4 regions of the Yersinia aldovae 670-83 genome follow, and region 1 is predicted to be linked to each of the others. Evidence: predicted binding sites of a transcription regulator. Region 1 holds the regulator's gene; each other region holds the start of a gene.

Region 1 (4,401 bases):
GTGAGTTCTGCAATCATATCCAGCTTGTCGCGCACTTTATCGGACAGAATTTTACCGCTCTCGCACAACGCCAGTTCGACTTTAGGTGCTTGAAGATTCCCCTCAGGGCTATTTTTAGCGCGCCTCTGGCTCCAGAAGGCACGATAACTGACGCCTTTCACTTCAAATTCAACTTCTGCCAGTGACTCAGCGGTGTGGCGTGTCATCAGTTCATTCTGGCTGGGAGTGACATTCAAACGTGGCGTTTGGTGATACAACGCCAGGCAGATGGCATCCAGCAGTGTGGTCTTACCCGCTCCTGTTGGCCCGGTGATGGCGAACAAACCGCTACTGAGAAACGGTTCGACGGTGAAATCAATCTTCCATTCACCTTGCAGGGAGTTAATGTTTTTTAGCCGCAGGCTTAAAATCTTCATGCGGATGGCTCCTCTGTGGCATCTTTGCCTAAGGTAACGTCATTCACCACCTGATTGAACATTTGCCACATCCTCTGTTGGCGTGGTTCGACGAGATCCACCTCCAATGCCAATCTGCGTTCAAAGACATCAGAGACACTCAGCTCGTTGAGTGTCTCTTTTTCATGTTGTTGAATGCTGGTATTACGCTGTTCTTTGCTACGGCGCAGTAACACCACTTCAACAGGTAAGTCTGCGGCTAATGCCTGAATTCGTCGTTGAATATCGGTGAGATAATCCTGTGTGGCGACTTCGATATCCAGCCATACCGGTAAGCCCTGATGATGAGAGAATACAGCCAGTTGCTGCTCTATCTGTATTAAGTCACCTTTGATTAGCTGCATGGGTTGGAATTGTGGTATGAAAAGTGGGGTTACTGACGCCAATGTTTGTTGCGAAAATTCAACCAGATAAACACTTTTCTCTTTGCTTAACTCATCAAAACTGAGAGCGATGGGTGAGCCGCTATAGCGGATATGCTCAGATTTAGCCACTTGCTGGGCACGGTGGATATGGCCTAAAGCAATATAATCTGCTGGCGGAAAGGCTTGCGCGGGGAAAGCATCCAATGTACCGATATAGATATCACGGACCGAGTCAGTAGTGGTGACGCCGACGGTGGTCAGATGGCCTGTGGCAATAATGGGCAGTGGCAGGCCAAGCTTGGTGCGCAGTTCCACGGCCTGTTGGTAGAGCACCTGATAGTGGTTTGCGATGGCTTCTTGTAATGCCAGTTGCTTTTGCCCACCGGATTCACCCGCCTGACTGGTGACCAAATCACGAGGCCGCAAGAACGGAATGGCGCAGAGTATGGCTGCCGGTTGCTGTTGCCTGTTTTTTAGAATAATAATTTGTTGTTCCAACCGGTTGCTGGCACAGGAGATTACGGTGGTATTCAGGTATGAAAGCAAACCGCGCGATTCATTCAATGTTGCCACTGAATCATGATTACCGCCGAGCACGACTAACTGACAGCCAGTGGGCTGGAGGCTGACAATAAAGCGGTTATACAGCTCGCGGGCATAGCTGGGTGGAGAACCTGTGTCAAATATGTCGCCGGCAATGATCAGCGCATCTACCTGATTTTCTTCGATCTGCTCAATGAGCCAGTGCAGAAATGCCTGATGTTCGGCAGCACGACTTTTGGTATAAAAATGCTGCCCCAAATGCCAGTCAGAGGTATGAATAATACGCATAAATCTCCCGCGATGGCAGGTTATCGGTCAAAGTGAATGGCGCTGATTATAAACGCTGGTAACAGGATGTCGCGGCTAAAAAAATATGATGAGATAAATCTTCGAGACGTCTCGCAACGTTGGCTACTGAATTTTGCAAATTTCATGAAACTTATCACTATGCTTATTGGTTGCGGATGTGTGATATTTTTCATAAATCTGTCACAAAAGTGACGCATAATGGCTTCCGAACTCAAATAGTGACCACTAACATACTGGCAGGGTTGATGATGGCAAGACGCATACTGGTGGTGGAAGATGAAGCACCTATCCGTGAGATGGTGTGCTTTGTGTTGGAACAAAATGGTTACCAACCGTTAGAAGCCGAAGATTATGACAGTGCGGTAATGCGCCTGTCGGAGCCTTTCCCTGATTTAGTGCTGTTGGACTGGATGCTGCCCGGCGGCTCGGGTATCCAGTTTATTAAACATATGAAACGTGAAGCATTAACACGGGATATACCAGTGATGATGCTGACCGCCCGTGGCGAAGAAGAAGATCGGGTGCGTGGGCTGGAAGTGGGCGCGGATGACTATATTACTAAACCTTTTTCGCCAAAAGAGTTGGTGGCACGTATTAAAGCTGTGATGCGTCGAATATCGCCAATGGCAGTCGAAGAAGTGATTGAAATGCAAGGGTTAAGTCTTGATCCTTCATCGCATCGTGTCATGTCTAATGAACACGCGCTCGATATGGGGCCGACCGAGTTCAAACTGCTGCACTTCTTTATGACTCATCCCGAGCGGGTATACAGCCGTGAACAGTTGCTTAATTATGTCTGGGGCACTAACGTTTATGTAGAAGACCGCACGGTTGACGTGCATATTCGTCGGTTACGTAAGGCGCTTGAAACTGATGGCCATGATAAAATGGTACAAACTGTCCGGGGAACCGGATACCGTTTCTCAACGCGCTACTGAGTTTTCAGTGCCGGAGAATTCGTTGTGTTAGAACGCTTATCATGGAAAATGCTGGCTATAGAGCTGGCTCTTTTTTGTTTGCCCGCACTCTTGTTAGGTGCTGTCATCGGCTATTTGCCGTGGCTATTATTAGTTTCGGTCGTCGCAGCACTGGTCTGGAATTTTTATAACCAACTCAAATTATCCCACTGGCTATGGTTAGACCGCAGTATGACCCCGCCTGCTGGCCGCTGGAGTTGGGAGCCGCTATTTTATGGTTTATACCAGATGCAACTGCGTAATCGCAGGCGTCGGCGTGAACTGGCATTGCTTATCAAGCGTTTTCGCAGTGGGGCGGAATCACTGCCGGATGCAGTGGTTATCACCACCATCGAGGGCAATATTTTCTGGTGTAACGGCCTGGCTCAACATCTGCTGGGGTTCCGATGGCCAGAGGATAACGGTCAGCATATCCTCAATTTATTGCGTTATCCGGAATTTAGCCAATATCTGCAACAGCAAGAGTTCGCCCGTCCGTTAACCCTGCAATTGAATAATGGTTATTTCGTGGAGTTCCGGGTGATGCCTTATACCGAAGGGCAATTGCTGATGGTGGCCCGCGATGTGACCCAGATGCGTCAGTTGGAGGGGGCAAGGCGCAATTTCTTTGCTAATGTCAGCCACGAATTGCGCACGCCATTAACAGTATTGCAAGGTTATCTGGAAATGATGCATGACCAAGCGTTGACAGGGCCGTTGCGCGATAAGGCTTTGGGCACAATGCAGGAGCAGACCAAGCGGATGGATGGGCTGGTGAAGCAGTTGCTGACGTTATCGCGTATTGAAGCCGCGCCGAATGTGGATATGAATGAGCGGGTAGATATCCCCTTGATGTTGAAAGTGTTGCAGCACGAAGTGCAGGCATTGAGCAATGGTCGTCACGAGATTACTTTCAGGGTCAATGAGCAACTAAGAGTTTTTGGTAATGAGGATCAACTGCGCAGTGCCGTATCAAATCTGGTTTATAATGCGGTGAACCACACGCCAGAGGGGACTAAAATTGAAGTCTGCTGGCAGCAAACCCCTCAAGGCGCGCAATTCCAGGTGAGCGATAATGGGCCGGGGATCAGCCCTGAACATCTCCCACGCTTGACTGAGCGCTTCTATCGGGTGGATAAGGCGCGATCTCGCCAAACCGGTGGCAGCGGGCTGGGGCTGGCGATTGTGAAACATGCATTGAGTCATCATGACGCGCGGCTGGACGTGATAAGCGAAATCGGTTTGGGCACCCGTTTTATTTTTACCTTACCGAACCGGTTGATTGTTCCGTCGGTTTTAGCTGAGAATGCAGTCAAATCTTAGAAGGCTCGGACATTAACCTGATGAAATGGGGAAAACTGGCGCAATTGTCTGCCATATTATGGTTTAGTTGTGCGGCGTTAGTGTACGCTGTGGCGGCAGTCCCCCCCGTGGTGACAGGTGATAACGTCATACCTGCCTCGGCTGCGAACACGTTGTCAGGCAACCTCTCCAGTGTCGGTTCTGATACTCTCGCCAACCTGATGTCCCTGTGGGGCGATGATTTCAATCATCACTATCCTGGTGTTAATCTACAAATACAGGCGGCGGGTTCCTCTACCGCGCCTGCGGCGCTGGCGTCAGGGGCAACTCAACTCGGGCCGATGAGCAGGCCGATGAAAGCTGGTGAGATTAACGCCTTTATTCAACGCTATGGCTACCCGCCGTTGGCAGTACCGGTGGCGGTTGATGCGTTGGTGGTGTTTGTGCATCAGGATAATCCGTTGAATAAAC
Region 2 (4,401 bases), 1.2 Mb from region 1:
GATAACGCGTTTTTCCGGGATCATAGGGTATTCCCATTAATATTGATATGCGTCAATTTTAACATCTTTTCTGACGTCTGATAAGAGCAACGATAGTTAGCACGCTAAAATATAACCCTCATGCATTAATAACCCCCGTTTTCGTTCTACACCACCGGCGTATCCGGTCAAATTGCCGTGCGAACCGATCACCCGATGGCAAGGGACAACAATAGAGATAGGATTCAATCCATTAGCCATGCCGACGGCGCGGGAAGCGGTAGGGCGATTTATTCTTTTTGCCAGCTCACCGTAACTGATGGTTTCGCCACAAGGAATTTTGCGCAGTTCTTGCCACACCTGACGTTGAAAATCCGTTCCGGCTGTTCTCACCGGCAAGTCATCGATAATGTGCAATTCACCTGCAAAATAGCGCTGGATGCTGTCACTTAGCCCCCCTGGATTACGGCTTTCAGCTAAGGTAAACGCGTTCGCACCATAGTGGTTGCGTAGTAACTTCATCAGGCGTTCATAATGGTCGGTCCAATCAATGGCACGGAGCCGGTTTTCTTCATCAGCAATCAGCAGCAACTCACCGAGTGGCGTCGCCATTTTATCAATCAAAAACGTTTCCATAAGTCTCCGATATGGTGTGGCTCAGGGCAGCTTATGCGCAATTATCACATGAAATAGGGCATCAGCAGATGACAATTTAGAGAGTTCTGCAAAAGTTTGTCGCAATAAATGATGCGCTTTGCTCCAATGACGTTGTCAGACTCATGACCAGCAGCAATTAATTGGATATTATCGATTGTAAAAGTCATTTTATTCAGCGCACAACATTAAGGTGATCATCACATGGAATCGAAACCGGCGCGCATTCTGATCAGTGCCTGCTTGATGGGCAAACCCGTGCGTTATAACGCCACCGCGTTGTCAGTCAGTGACGAAATTATCCAGCGCTGGCAAACTGAGGGGCGGTTGGTGCTTGTTTGTCCTGAGTTGTCCGCAGGGATGCCGGTTCCACGCCCGGCGGCGGAAATTCAACAAGGCCAGGGTGAGGCCGTGTTACAAGGGCAGGCTCGCGTGATTGAGCAATGGGGGAACGACGTGAGTCGCGAGTTCCTGCAAGGCGCTTATCAGACATTGGAATTAGCACAAAAGCACCATTGTGCCGTGGCGATTTTGACCGAAGGCAGCCCATCGTGTGGCAGTAGCCGTATCTATGACGGTAATTTCAGTGGGTCGCAACGGGCAGGTCAGGGCGTGACGACGGCATTACTGCGACGACATGGCATCACGGTGTTCAGTCATCATCAGCTCCAACAGGCAGACGATTTTTTGCGAAACGCCTCACATAACCCGCTCAATAATTAACCGAATGTCATAAAATACCGCTATACTGTATAAATAAACAGTATCACCACAAGGTCGCATTTTTGGTCATTTTATTTTGTTGAAACCATTAAGTCGAGGTAGCGATATGACATTCAAAATAGTAGAAAAACACCCACTGCAAATAGTAGGGATTCGTGTCGTTGGCCCTTATCACGAAACTATCCCTCAAGGTTTTAAACAGCTCTCAACACTCTATACCCAACACCAAATCCCCGCCAAAGATTGGCTGGCTCTCTATTGGGATAACCCTGAGGTCAATCCGCCGGCAGCGTTGCGTGCTGATGTTTCACTTTCTGTTGCCGCCGATTATGTTTTGCCGCCTGAACTGAGTGATCAACTGCAACAGCAAGTTATTCCTGCTGGCATGTATGCGGTTTATCATGCTCGAGTCACCGATGATGATTACGCCAAAGCGTGGAGCGAATTGTACAACCTGCATCTGCCACAGAGCGGTTATCGCCCTGCAAAAGGGGCTTGCTATGAGGTTTACCTCAATGACGGCATCACTGATGGCTATTTTGATATCGATATTTATCAGTCTGTAGAAAAAGCAGAATAAGTTGGGTGTAAATTAGTTTGGTATAAATTAATTGAGGGCAGCCGTTCCAGCGAGTTCGGCTGCTACGTTTTGAGTGATTCAGTGATTCAGTGATGAGTTGATGAGGTAATGGATTGCGCAATAATTAAGGCTAACTGTCATAAAAACGTCATTGGTATGTTCTAGTATCCGTTGTAACCCATTAATACAAATTGTATTACTGTTTTACAACAAGGAATTATATCGATGCAGAACCGCGTATCCACTCTGTCAGGCATAGCGCTATCTACTCTGTTATTGTCCAGCGCTCTGTTTACTCCCAATGCCATTGCTGCCGCCACCGGGTTATATGACCGTGCCGCTCAAGGCGATGTTACCCAGTTTGGCGGCGCACGCCGTTTGACCGGGGACCAGACTCAGGCACTTCGTGATTCGTTGTCCAACAAAACGGTAAAAAATATCATTTTGCTGATTGGTGATGGCATGGGTGATTCAGAGATAACCTCGGCTCGTAACTATGCAATGGGTGCCGGTGGTTTCTTTAAAGGAATTGATGCGTTGCCGCTGACAGGGCAATACACCCACTATTCGTTAGATAAGAAAACGCAGAAACCGGATTACGTGACAGATTCTGCGGCCTCTGCCACCGCATGGTCATCCGGTGTGAAAACCTACAATGGTGCGTTGGGGGTTGATGTGTTTGGTAAAGACCACGTTACTATTCTGGAATTAGCCAAAAAAGCGGGTAAAGCGACCGGCAACGTGTCAACGGCTGAGTTGCAAGATGCAACACCTGCGGCCCAGTTTGCCCATGTCACTGGGCGCAAATGCTATGGCCCAGAAGAAACCAGCGAAAAATGCGCGACCAATGCGCTGGAAAATGGCGGTCGCGGTTCCATTACGGAACAAATGATTGCCGGGCGTGCGGATGTCACGTTGGGCGGTGGGGCAAAATCCTTCAATCAGCAGGCTAAAGCCGGTGAATGGCAAGATAAATCCTTGCGTGATCAGGCGCTGGCTCGCGGTTATGTCATCGTCGAAAACCTTGATGAGCTGAAGGCGATAAAACAGGCAGATCAGCAAAAACCCCTATTAGGGTTATTCAGTCCAGGTAATATGCCGGTACGCTGGCAGGGGCCGAAGGCTTCTTATCACGGTAATTTGGATAAACCGCCCGTGGTTTGTGAGAACAACGCCGAACGCACCAAAGACATACCAACCTTGGCTGTCATGACAGAAAAAGCGATTGATCTGTTGAAAAACAATGAAAAAGGCTTCTTCTTACAAGTTGAAGGGGCATCAATTGATAAGCAAGACCATGCGGCTAACCCCTGTGGGCAGTTTGGCGAAACTGTCGATCTGGATGAAGCGGTACAAAAAGCCTTGGCATTCGCACGGGCTGACGGCAATACACTGGTGATTGTGACTGCCGACCATGCTCACTCTAGCCAAATTATTGAAGCGGATGCCAAAGCGCCTGGCCTAACACAGGCTTTAACCACCAAAGATGGGGCAGTGATGGCAATCAGTTACGGAAACTCTGAGGATGACTCTCAGGGGCATACCGGAACTCAATTGCGCATAGCCGCTTATGGTCCCCATGCAGCAAATGTGGTTGGTCTGACTGACCAAACGGATCTGTTCTTTACCATGCGCGATGCGATGGCACTGAAATAAGTACCGCACATTAATAGTGTGTTGAAGTTATTGACAACCTGTGCGGTACAGAGCGAATAGGCCGATCATAAAGACGCCGCAAAATCATCGCTGATGGTGTGGACGTTTTACTCTTCGACCTATCGACACCGTTTAAGAGCGTATCGTCGATATTTGTCAGCCGTCTGGTTATGGCGATTCTTCATTAATCCCGGAGCACTTTGTCCGGGATTTTTTACGTTGATGTTTTGACGGGCAGGGAGTTTGTCTACTGTGCGAGTCTTTACTAGCTGAATTCAGCGTCAACTGGCATAATTGTTTTATTCCATGTTTTTTCCCGCCAACGCGGTGGGAAAGTGATATAAAATATAATTCTGACTTATTATTTAACCTCTATTTTGTACTTAAGTGCAATTAATAGGGGGGCCGTTGTGTATTACCCAAAAATATCGGCACAAAAGAATTATTTATTAAATATTGCCCTTAACGGCAGCATAAAAATGACTATTTTAAGATAGGAGCATATAAACCATCGTGGCGAAGAAAAAATCGACGGGTACCGGCTGGGTTATCTTATTGGTAGTCGTTTTAGGGCTGATCACCGGTCTCCCAAGAGAGACGTGGATTGCGTTAAGTGCGGCTATCTTATGTCTGTTTTTTGTCTGGCAAAATCTTAAAGAGGCTACACCTCATGCCGGGCCGCCTATCACGCCGGATATGCACAAAATCTCTACAATCCCGGACTTGGGGGGCTACCCGTTAACGGTGTCCCCCACGCAAGCGGAAGAAACGCCAGAAGGTAACTCACCCCAAGGCGAGCAGGCGGCTGA
Region 3 (4,401 bases), 1.8 Mb from region 1:
AGAGTAATATCTTCATTTTAACGTGAAAGTCTATGGTGGACTACCCACGATTCGGGGAAAATATTTAGGCTACATCCTAAGATTAGTCTCTAATACGGTAGGAACATATTGAATTAGCTATATAAATACACAATATCTGAGCTAAAATTTATTGAGCGAATTTTTGAGACTTTTGCTGATGATTTAAAGGGATAAGACGTTTTACACTGTTCGCATGAGATAACAAGTTTCAATTAATAAGTCTATTTATGCGACAGGCAATAAACGCATTCCGCCTGAAACCCTTTGCCGAAGCAGTTGAGGTGATATGAGAGAATCTGAAGTACTGGCCGAAGTCAGTAACGAAAACCAAACATTGGTAGCCGTCGTACAACAAGATCAGCGTGTTGTGTATTTCTATATCTATCCACAGGAAGCATTTGAAGAACGTTTTCCTGTCCGAGCTTGTTGGGTACGAAATTTGGTCGCAGCACCACAATCAGCGGATAATACAGAAATAGAACGAGGATTAGCACCTCGATTGGTGGCAGAGTTTTGCCGAAATGTTACCGGTGAGGCCGAACTTGATCCGCAACTTATTTCTATCATCTGGACAGAAAGTGATGATGGGGCCGCGTTATGGTATCAGGAGCAATTGCTGGCAATCATTCCCGGTTGGAGTTTATATATTGATCATTCAGTTTACTATTCTGCCAGTTGTATTAAAGATAATCCGCTAACATTACCACTAGGGTCGGCCTCAACCAACAAACAATATGCGCTTGCACAGCAAACGAGGCAATTCTGGCGCATCTGGCAACAAGAGATGGGAAATCCGTGGCCTGCACTACAGCTCGAATATATTCAATATTATGAGCAGCACTTTGGCCCCTCATTGAAGTATTTTGCTATTGATCAGGGGAAGTGGCCCCCTATGGCTATCTCCCAGCATGAAAAAGATGGGATATATTATTTCCTGACATTAGGGGTTAGTATTCGCCCACAGCCTTGGGTTGAAATATTATTTAATGACGATGCAACTCAATATCGGCGCATGGAGATGGCAATAGCCATCGATAGTCAATACGTTAATGAAGACAATGCGATACATATGGCCAGCGCACTGGCGGGCTTTGCGCATGTTCCCTGGAGCAAAATTACCTGGTTGGGTGAAGGCCACACTTTAGCGTCAGAGGTTGCTCCCCAAGGCTATGAGGGCTATATCTTATCGACTATATTATATGCTGATGCAGAGCATCTTATATTGCCTCCGCAACAGGGTGATCCGGTTAATTTATATTGGGCAAGCCCTGTATTTACTAGCGAGCGGGAGTTTGCACATAGGGAACCAAATGGGGGGTATGATTTACTGGAGAAACTTAAGTTACATGGTGTTAATCACATTTTCACCCCACGTCAGGCTGTTATTTAATTCATTTCTGGTCACACTGGTCTGATTTGCAGATTTTGTTATTAGGGTCTTAACTTGATCATGTAGGTGGCAGTTTGAGTGGTATATTCTGACTGAATAATCAAATCAGCTGCCAAAAAATATTAATTTATGGAGGGAGTTATGGGCATACTATCTTGGATTATTTTCGGTCTTATCGCTGGTGTTCTGGCTAAATGGATTATGCCCGGAGAGGATGGCGGTGGATTTATTATGACCGTAATTCTTGGGGTAGTTGGTGCATTGGTCGGCGGTTATATCAGTACATTCTTCGGTATGGGCAAAGTTGACGGTTTTAATTTCGGTAGCTTTGTCGTAGCAGTGATAGGTTCGTTGGTTGTGTTGTTTGCTTATCGAAAACTGAGAAGTTAACTCTTCAATCTCTTGCAATAACAGTGATCTCAGATCACGCATAATCGCGCATTATGCAAAGAGGGAGGTGGCTATTTTGTCACCTTTCTCTCATAAAACCATCATCAATATGCAATAAAAATAGCTGTTAATGGCTCATGTTCACGGGTTTCTGAGAGACATGATATGGGCCAGGCATTACGTAAATTTACTGCTGCCGACTATCCGGCAGCGGCACTAGAACCGCGTAAAAGGGTACTTGCCGTTAAAGGATTGGTTAAAGCATATAAATCTCAGCATCGAGTTCTGGATGATATTAATTTTGAACTTCATGCGGGTGAATTTGTTGCTATTATCGGCCGTTCGGGGGCAGGTAAATCAACATTATTGCATATTTTAAATGGTACTATTCCAAGCAGTTCTGGGGCGGTTATTAATTATCACGACAACGGTGATATCCAAAATATTACCGAGTTGACGCCCAGAGAAATGCGTAAATGGCGTGCAAAATGCGGTATGATATTTCAAGATTTCTGTTTGGTTCCTCGCCTTGATGTTATTACTAATGTTTTATTAGGTCGCCTAAATTATACCTCGACACTCAAGTCCTGTTTCAAAATATTTGCAGACCAAGACCGAGTTCGCGCAATCGAATTATTGCAATGGTTGAATATGTTACCACATGCATTACAACGGGCAGAGAATCTCTCTGGTGGTCAGATGCAGCGGGTAGCTATTTGCCGCGCTATGATGCAAAACCCCAAAATATTGTTAGCAGATGAGCCTGTGGCGTCGCTTGATCCGAAGAATACAATTCGTATTATGAGTACGTTACAGAAAATAAGCGAAAACGATATTGCCGTGATGGTGAACTTACATTCGGTCGATTTAGTGAAAGACTATTGTACTCGGGTTATTGGTATTGCCCATGGGCGAATAGTCTTTGATGGGCCCCCCTCAATGCTGAATGATACAATTATTCAGAATATTTATAGCGATGAGTTAGCTGAGTTTTTGTATTAATATCCACTTATCCCTCTATCATAATAGGTTATTTTAATGAAGAAAGTACTTTGTCTTACCTCATTAGTGGCAAGTATGATGATATTTAATGCTACAGCAGCAGATATGCCAAAAGAAATTAATCTGGGAATTCTTGGTGGGCAGAATGCGACACAGCAAATTGGGGATAATCAGTGTGTCAAAAGTTTTCTGGAAAAAGAGTTGCACGTAAAGACTAATTTACATAATGCCTCTGATTATTCTGGTGTTATTCAAGGAATATTAGGCGGAAAAATTGATCTGGTATTAAGTATGTCTCCTTCCTCTTTTGCATCTATTTATATTAAAGATCCTAAGGCTGTTGATATTGTCGGTATTGCGATTGACGATACTGATCAGTCGCGCGGATATCATTCTGTTGTTGTTGTCAAAGCAGATAGCCCATATCAAAAAATAGAAGACTTGAAAGGCAAAGCGTTTGGCTTCGCTGATCCTGACTCAACGTCGGGTTTCTTAATTCCTAACCAAATTTTCAAACAAAAATTTGGTGGAACATCAGATAATAAATACAACGATTTCTTCTCCAGCGTGACTTTCTCGGGCGGTCATGAGCAAGATATTCTGGGAGTGATTAATGGCCAATTCGCAGGTGCGGTAACCTGGGCTTCAATGATTGGTGACTATAACACTGGTTATACGAGTGGTGCATTTACCCGCATGATCCGTATGGACCACCCAGATTTAATGAAACAGATCCGCATTATTTGGCAATCTCCATTAATTCCTAATGGCCCGATTTTAGTTCGCAGTGCATTACCTCCTGAATTTAAAGCTCAGTTAGTCGCAGCAGTGAAAAAGTTGGATAAAGAAGAACATGGCTGTTTCATTAAAGCTATGGGTGGCAAACAGCATATCGGTGACACATCACTTAGTGAGTATCAAACGATTATCGATATGAAGCGCGAATTAACCAAAGGCGATCGTTAAATCGATCCGCTGGATAAAACAAAATAGCTCTGGTTACCCAGAGCTATTGCTTTTAGGTGGTAACTTATTTTGAATACAGACTTTAACCACTATTACCAGCGCATTCGTAGCAAGCAAAAGCGCGAAACCTTGATTTGGTCGCTGGCTCTGGTAATTATTTATCTTGGTGCAGGAAGTCTTGCCGAGTTTAATCTTCATACTATTTTTATTTCTATCCCACATTTTTTTGATTATCTGGCTGAAACTATTCCAGTGCTTCATTGGCATAGCTTATTTTCTGATGGCCATACTGAAGGCTCTTTTGCTTATTGGGGATATCGGTTGCCAATTCAATTACCTTTAATTTGGGAAACCCTGCAACTGGCGGTAGCATCGACGATTTTATCGGTAATGGTGGCAGTTGTTCTGGCATTTATGGCCGCCAATAATACTTGTAGCCCTCCTTTATTGCGATTATTTATTCGCACTTCTGTCGCTTTTTTGCGCACGATGCCAGAATTAGCTTGGGCGGTGATGTTTGTTATGGCATTTGGTATTGGTGCTATTCCCGGTTTTCTGGCTTTGGCATTACACACTATCGGTAGCTTGACTAAACTATTTTATGAATCATTGGAAACAGCTTCGGATAAACC
Region 4 (4,401 bases), 1.0 Mb from region 1:
TTCATCGATTTCACCTTCACCGATAACAATCTGCCCATCAATATTGACCTGATTGAGCATAATGCGCATGGCATGTACGGCAGCACCGTCAGCGGCATTTTTATCGCCCCGACCCAGCCACTTATAACCTGCTAGTGCAGCAGCTTCGGTGACACGGGAAAACTCGATGGCTAGTTCACGTTTCATGGTTAGACCTGTTGATTGCACAATGGAGGAGTTGGATATGGGCGAGAATTCTATCACTCTTCGTACTTGAAGTCGTAGGAGGTTAGTGGTGCTGGTTATTTGGCTTATGTGGGTTAATAAAAAACGCGCCATCGGGGGGCGATGGCGCGTTTTTGAGAACTGACAACAGGCGGTCTGTTACTCTTCGTGATCTTCCCACGCTTGAGCACGGGCCACGGCTTTCTTCCAGCCACGGTAGCGGACATCACGTTCGGTAGTTTCAATCCCTGGGCGGAATTCACGCTCAATCGTGGCTTTGCTCTTCACTTCGTCTAAATCATTCCAGAAGCCGGTCGCCAGACCCGCCAGGAACGCAGCACCCAGTGCAGTACTTTCACGGATTTCAGGGCGCTCAACGCGCGTGCCCAGAATGTCTGCCTGGAACTGCATCAGGAAGTTGTTCGCTACCGCACCACCATCAACACGTAGCGATTTGAGGCGCGCACCGGAATCCGCTTGCATGGCATCCAGTACATCACGCGTCTGATAAGCAATAGATTCGAGTGTTGCACGGATAATGTGGTTGCTGTTAACACCACGGGTTAGGCCGAAAATAGCACCACGCGCATACGGGTCCCAATACGGCGCACCGAGGCCGGTGAAGGCAGGCACCACATACACGCCGTTGCTGTCTTTCACTTTGGTGGCGAAGTATTCAGAGTCATCGGCATCGCTAATCAGTTTCAGCTCATCGCGCAGCCACTGGATGGAGGCACCACCAATGAATACCGCGCCTTCCAGCGCATAGTTAACTTCACCGCGTGGGCCGCAGGCGATGGTGGTCAGCAAGCCATGTGTGGACTGAACCGCTTCCGTGCCGGTGTTCATCAGCAGGAAGCAGCCAGTACCGTAGGTGTTTTTTGCCATCCCCGGTTGTACACAAAGCTGGCCGAACAGCGCGGCTTGCTGGTCACCAGCAATACCTGCGATTGGAATACGTGTCCCGCCTTTACCACCAATGTTGGTCTGGCCGTAAATTTCTGACGATGGGCGAACTTCAGGCAGCATTGAGCGCGGGATATTCAGCGCTTTCAGCATGCGCTCATCCCACTCTTTGGTGCGGATATTAAACATCATGGTACGCGACGCATTGGTGTAATCCGTTACGTGTACACGGCCTTGAGTCATGTTCCACACCAGCCAGGTGTCTACGGTACCAAACAGCAACTCGCCACGTTCAGCGCGTTCACGGGCACCTTCTACGTTATCGAGAATCCATTTTACTTTCGTGCCGGAGAAATAAGGGTCAACCACCAAGCCGGTGTTATAGCGGATGTACTCTTCCAGCCCCTCTTTTTTTAGTTTCTCACAGATATCGGCGGTACGGCGACATTGCCAGACGATAGCGTTATACACCGGTTTACCGGTCGCTTTATCCCAAACAATGGTGGTTTCACGTTGGTTGGTAATACCGATACCGGCGATTTCGTCAGAATTGATCCCCGCCTTCGCCAGCACTTCAACCAAGGTGGAGCTTTGTGTCGCCCAGATCTCCATCGGATCATGTTCGACCCAACCGGCTTTGGGATAGATTTGAGTGAATTCACGCTGAGAAACACTCACGATATTGGCATCATGATCTAACACCACGGCTCTGGAACTGGTTGTTCCCTGATCAAGCGCGACAATGTATTTCTTTTGAGTAGTATTTTCAGTTGTCATAATTAGCCTACTTATAAGTTTTCGTAAATCTATTGGGTAGTATCTATTATTTATGCTTTACGTTCTGTGGTCGTTGCCGTGGTTTCTTCTTCCTCTGCAACACACACATCACACGGCAAATGGCGGCCTATCAGAGCGCGATAGCCAAATGCGCCTAACAGCGCACCAACGATAGGGCCGAAGATAGGAACCAGGAAGTAAGGAATATCACGACCACCGGTGAAGGCGATTTCGCCCCAACCCGCTAAATAAGCAAATGCTTTTGGACCAAAATCACGCGCTGGGTTTAAGGCAAAACCAGTCAGTGGCCCCATTGATGCACCAATAACGGCAATCAGAATACCAATCAACAGTGGCGCTAGTGGGCCACGGGGAATGCCGTTGCCATCATCGGTCAGGGCCAGAATCAGGCACATCAAAATAGCGGTAATCACAGTTTCAACCAGGAAAGCCTGGAAAACAGAAATATGTGGATTCGGGTAAGTAGAGAAGATACCGGCCAAATTGAGGCTTTCGGCACTGCCACGCACCATCTGGTGGGTTTGTTCGAAATCAACGAACAGGTTGTAATACAGGCCGTAGACTAACGCTGCGGCACAAAATGCACCGGCAACCTGCGCCACAATGTAAGGGATAACTTTACGGCGATCGAAGCAGGCGAATAACCACAATGCGATGGTTACGGCCGGATTAAGATGTGCGCCCGAGATGGCTGCTGTCAAATAGATGGCCATAGCAACGCCCAGGCCCCAAATGATACTGATTTCCCACTGCCCAAAACTGGCCCCTGCCAACTTCAGTGCGGCAACACAGCCGACACCAAAAAAGATCAGCAGACCGGTACCGAGAAACTCTGCGATACATTGGCCCTTTAAGGTAGAACTAGCGGTTTGGCTCATAGTTGTGTCCTACAGACAGAGATTTATAGGGTATTTCTTATTTTTGCCCCTCAAGTAATCAGGGGAGTGATGTAAATTTATCGTTAACGAGCACAAACGAGAAATAGCGAAATCAAAATGTGTGTGGTCTGTCATAAAAATGAGCGCTTTCGCGTTATCCGCAGTGATTAAGGTACTTTCAAAGTGTGATCAGACCAGTGTTTTCCCATTGGGTTGTTAAATCCATGTATAAATCTAAAAGATAGGAGCGGAGGATTTTCGGCTTTTGCTGATAGTTACGGAAACGAAATTGCTACAGAGTGTGGTTTGTACCGGTATGCCGCTAGACAGGGGGGGGCTGGCTACATACAATCAGTTCAATAAGAGCATCACTTCCTTAAGCTGTGTCGCCTTTGCGATGGAACGTGTTGAGCATAGCGCTTGTTACACGAGTTTGATGCATATATAGCGCGATAAGTATTCACTGCAGTTTTATCTGTCGATTGTTGCTTTAGGTCATACAATGACTTTAGTAAATCATGATGGCTGCGACCAAAAGATGTACGCCTTGCGACTCATAAGGGGACCGAAGAATGTCATTTGAAGTATTTGAGAAATTGGAAGTAAAAGTTCAGCAGGCGATTGACACCATCACGCTGTTACAGATGGAAATTGAAGAGCTGAAAGAGAAAAATAACACCTTGTCCCAAGAAGTTCAGGATGCTGCTGGTGGCCGTGAAGCGTTAGTGCGCGAAAATGAGCAACTGAAACAAGAGCAGCATGTGTGGCAGGATCGTCTGCGGGCACTGTTGGGAAAGATGGAAGAGGTCTGAGTGCCAGTTGGCTAAAGCATCATCAGTACGTTGTTGAAAGCCGCTAGTCACGCAGCCACTTCGAGTACGAAAGGCAAAAAGGGCGATATCAATATCGCCCTTTCTAATCGGAATTATCTATAAGCCAGAGGGATGTTATTCAATATCCAGCGGTTCTTCTGACAAGATGATCCCGGTGTTATCAGCATACAGATGATCGCCGGAGAAGAAGGTGACACCGCCGAAATTCACGCGGATATCGCTCTCGCCCACACCTTCATCGGCTGCACCGACCGGAATGGCAGCCATTGCCTGAATACCGATATCTAACTCAGCCAGATCGTCTACCTGACGCACGGCACCATAAACAACAATGCCTTCCCAATTGTGCTCTAATGCCAGCTGTGCCAATTCAGCATCAATTAATGCACGGCGCACTGAACCACCGCCATCAACGACCAGAACACGGCCAAGACCGCCCTCTCCGAGTAAATCGAACAACAAGCCGTTATCTTCGAAACATTTTACGGTAGTAATCTTGCCACCAAATGAAGTACGTCCGCCAAAATTGGAGAACAGAGGTTCTACCACATTTACCTCTTCATGATAGATGTCACAGAGTTCGGAAGTATCATATTTCATAGGATTAACGTCTGGTTGCGGCTGGGATGGTAAGTATATCCCTTTCTGCCTACTGTTTGCAAAATCATCAATTGTTAAATTCATCCGGGCAGCCTTATTGGCAGCCACCCGGCGAGTATTTTAACGCGAACGGACAGGGCTTAGTTGAAGACCAAACCTACGGCGAACAGGATATTGGTCAG

The links. Region 1 encodes PhoB, which activates phosphate uptake and scavenging genes when phosphate is short. Its sites were predicted from a motif close to CTGTCATAAAACTGNCNNAT; they were not measured.
Region 2: phoA (alkaline phosphatase) is a predicted target of PhoB. The motif match lies at 2,071-2,090, and genes of this name have one in related genera.
Region 3: phnC (phosphonate ABC transporter ATP-binding protein) is a predicted target of PhoB. The motif match lies at 1,889-1,908, and genes of this name have one in related genera.
Region 4: AT01_RS11720 (MIP/aquaporin family protein) is a predicted target of PhoB. The motif match lies at 2,915-2,934, and genes of this name have one in related genera.

What each region holds. Positions count from the first base shown of each region.
Region 1 covers NZ_CP009781.1:1,579,166-1,583,566, reverse strand. The annotation lists gene AT01_RS07375 (AAA family ATPase) at 1-416, opposite strand, end outside; gene sbcD (exonuclease subunit SbcD) at 413-1,651, opposite strand; gene phoB (phosphate response regulator transcription factor PhoB) at 1,921-2,610, shown strand; gene phoR (phosphate regulon sensor histidine kinase PhoR) at 2,635-3,951, shown strand; gene AT01_RS07355 (PstS family phosphate ABC transporter substrate-binding protein) at 3,972-4,401, shown strand, end outside.
Region 2 covers NZ_CP009781.1:408,868-413,268, forward strand. The annotation lists gene AT01_RS01940 (FNR family transcription factor) at 1-24, opposite strand, end outside; gene ogt (methylated-DNA--[protein]-cysteine S-methyltransferase) at 97-615, opposite strand; gene AT01_RS01950 (DUF523 domain-containing protein) at 838-1,356, shown strand; gene sbmC (DNA gyrase inhibitor SbmC) at 1,463-1,936, shown strand; gene phoA (alkaline phosphatase) at 2,162-3,592, shown strand; gene AT01_RS01965 (tellurite resistance TerB family protein) at 4,106-4,401, shown strand, end outside.
Region 3 covers NZ_CP009781.1:4,242,054-4,246,454, forward strand. The annotation lists gene AT01_RS19095 (suppressor of fused domain protein) at 308-1,411, shown strand; gene AT01_RS19100 (GlsB/YeaQ/YmgE family stress response membrane protein) at 1,553-1,801, shown strand; gene phnC (phosphonate ABC transporter ATP-binding protein) at 1,967-2,803, shown strand; gene phnD (phosphonate ABC transporter substrate-binding protein) at 2,840-3,769, shown strand; gene phnE (phosphonate ABC transporter, permease protein PhnE) at 3,839-4,401, shown strand, end outside.
Region 4 covers NZ_CP009781.1:2,575,766-2,580,166, reverse strand. The annotation lists gene glpX (class II fructose-bisphosphatase) at 1-186, opposite strand, end outside; gene glpK (glycerol kinase GlpK) at 364-1,887, opposite strand; gene AT01_RS11720 (MIP/aquaporin family protein) at 1,938-2,786, opposite strand; gene zapB (septal ring assembly protein ZapB) at 3,359-3,598, shown strand; gene rraA (ribonuclease E activity regulator RraA) at 3,734-4,219, opposite strand; gene AT01_RS11705 (1,4-dihydroxy-2-naphthoate polyprenyltransferase) at 4,360-4,401, opposite strand, start outside.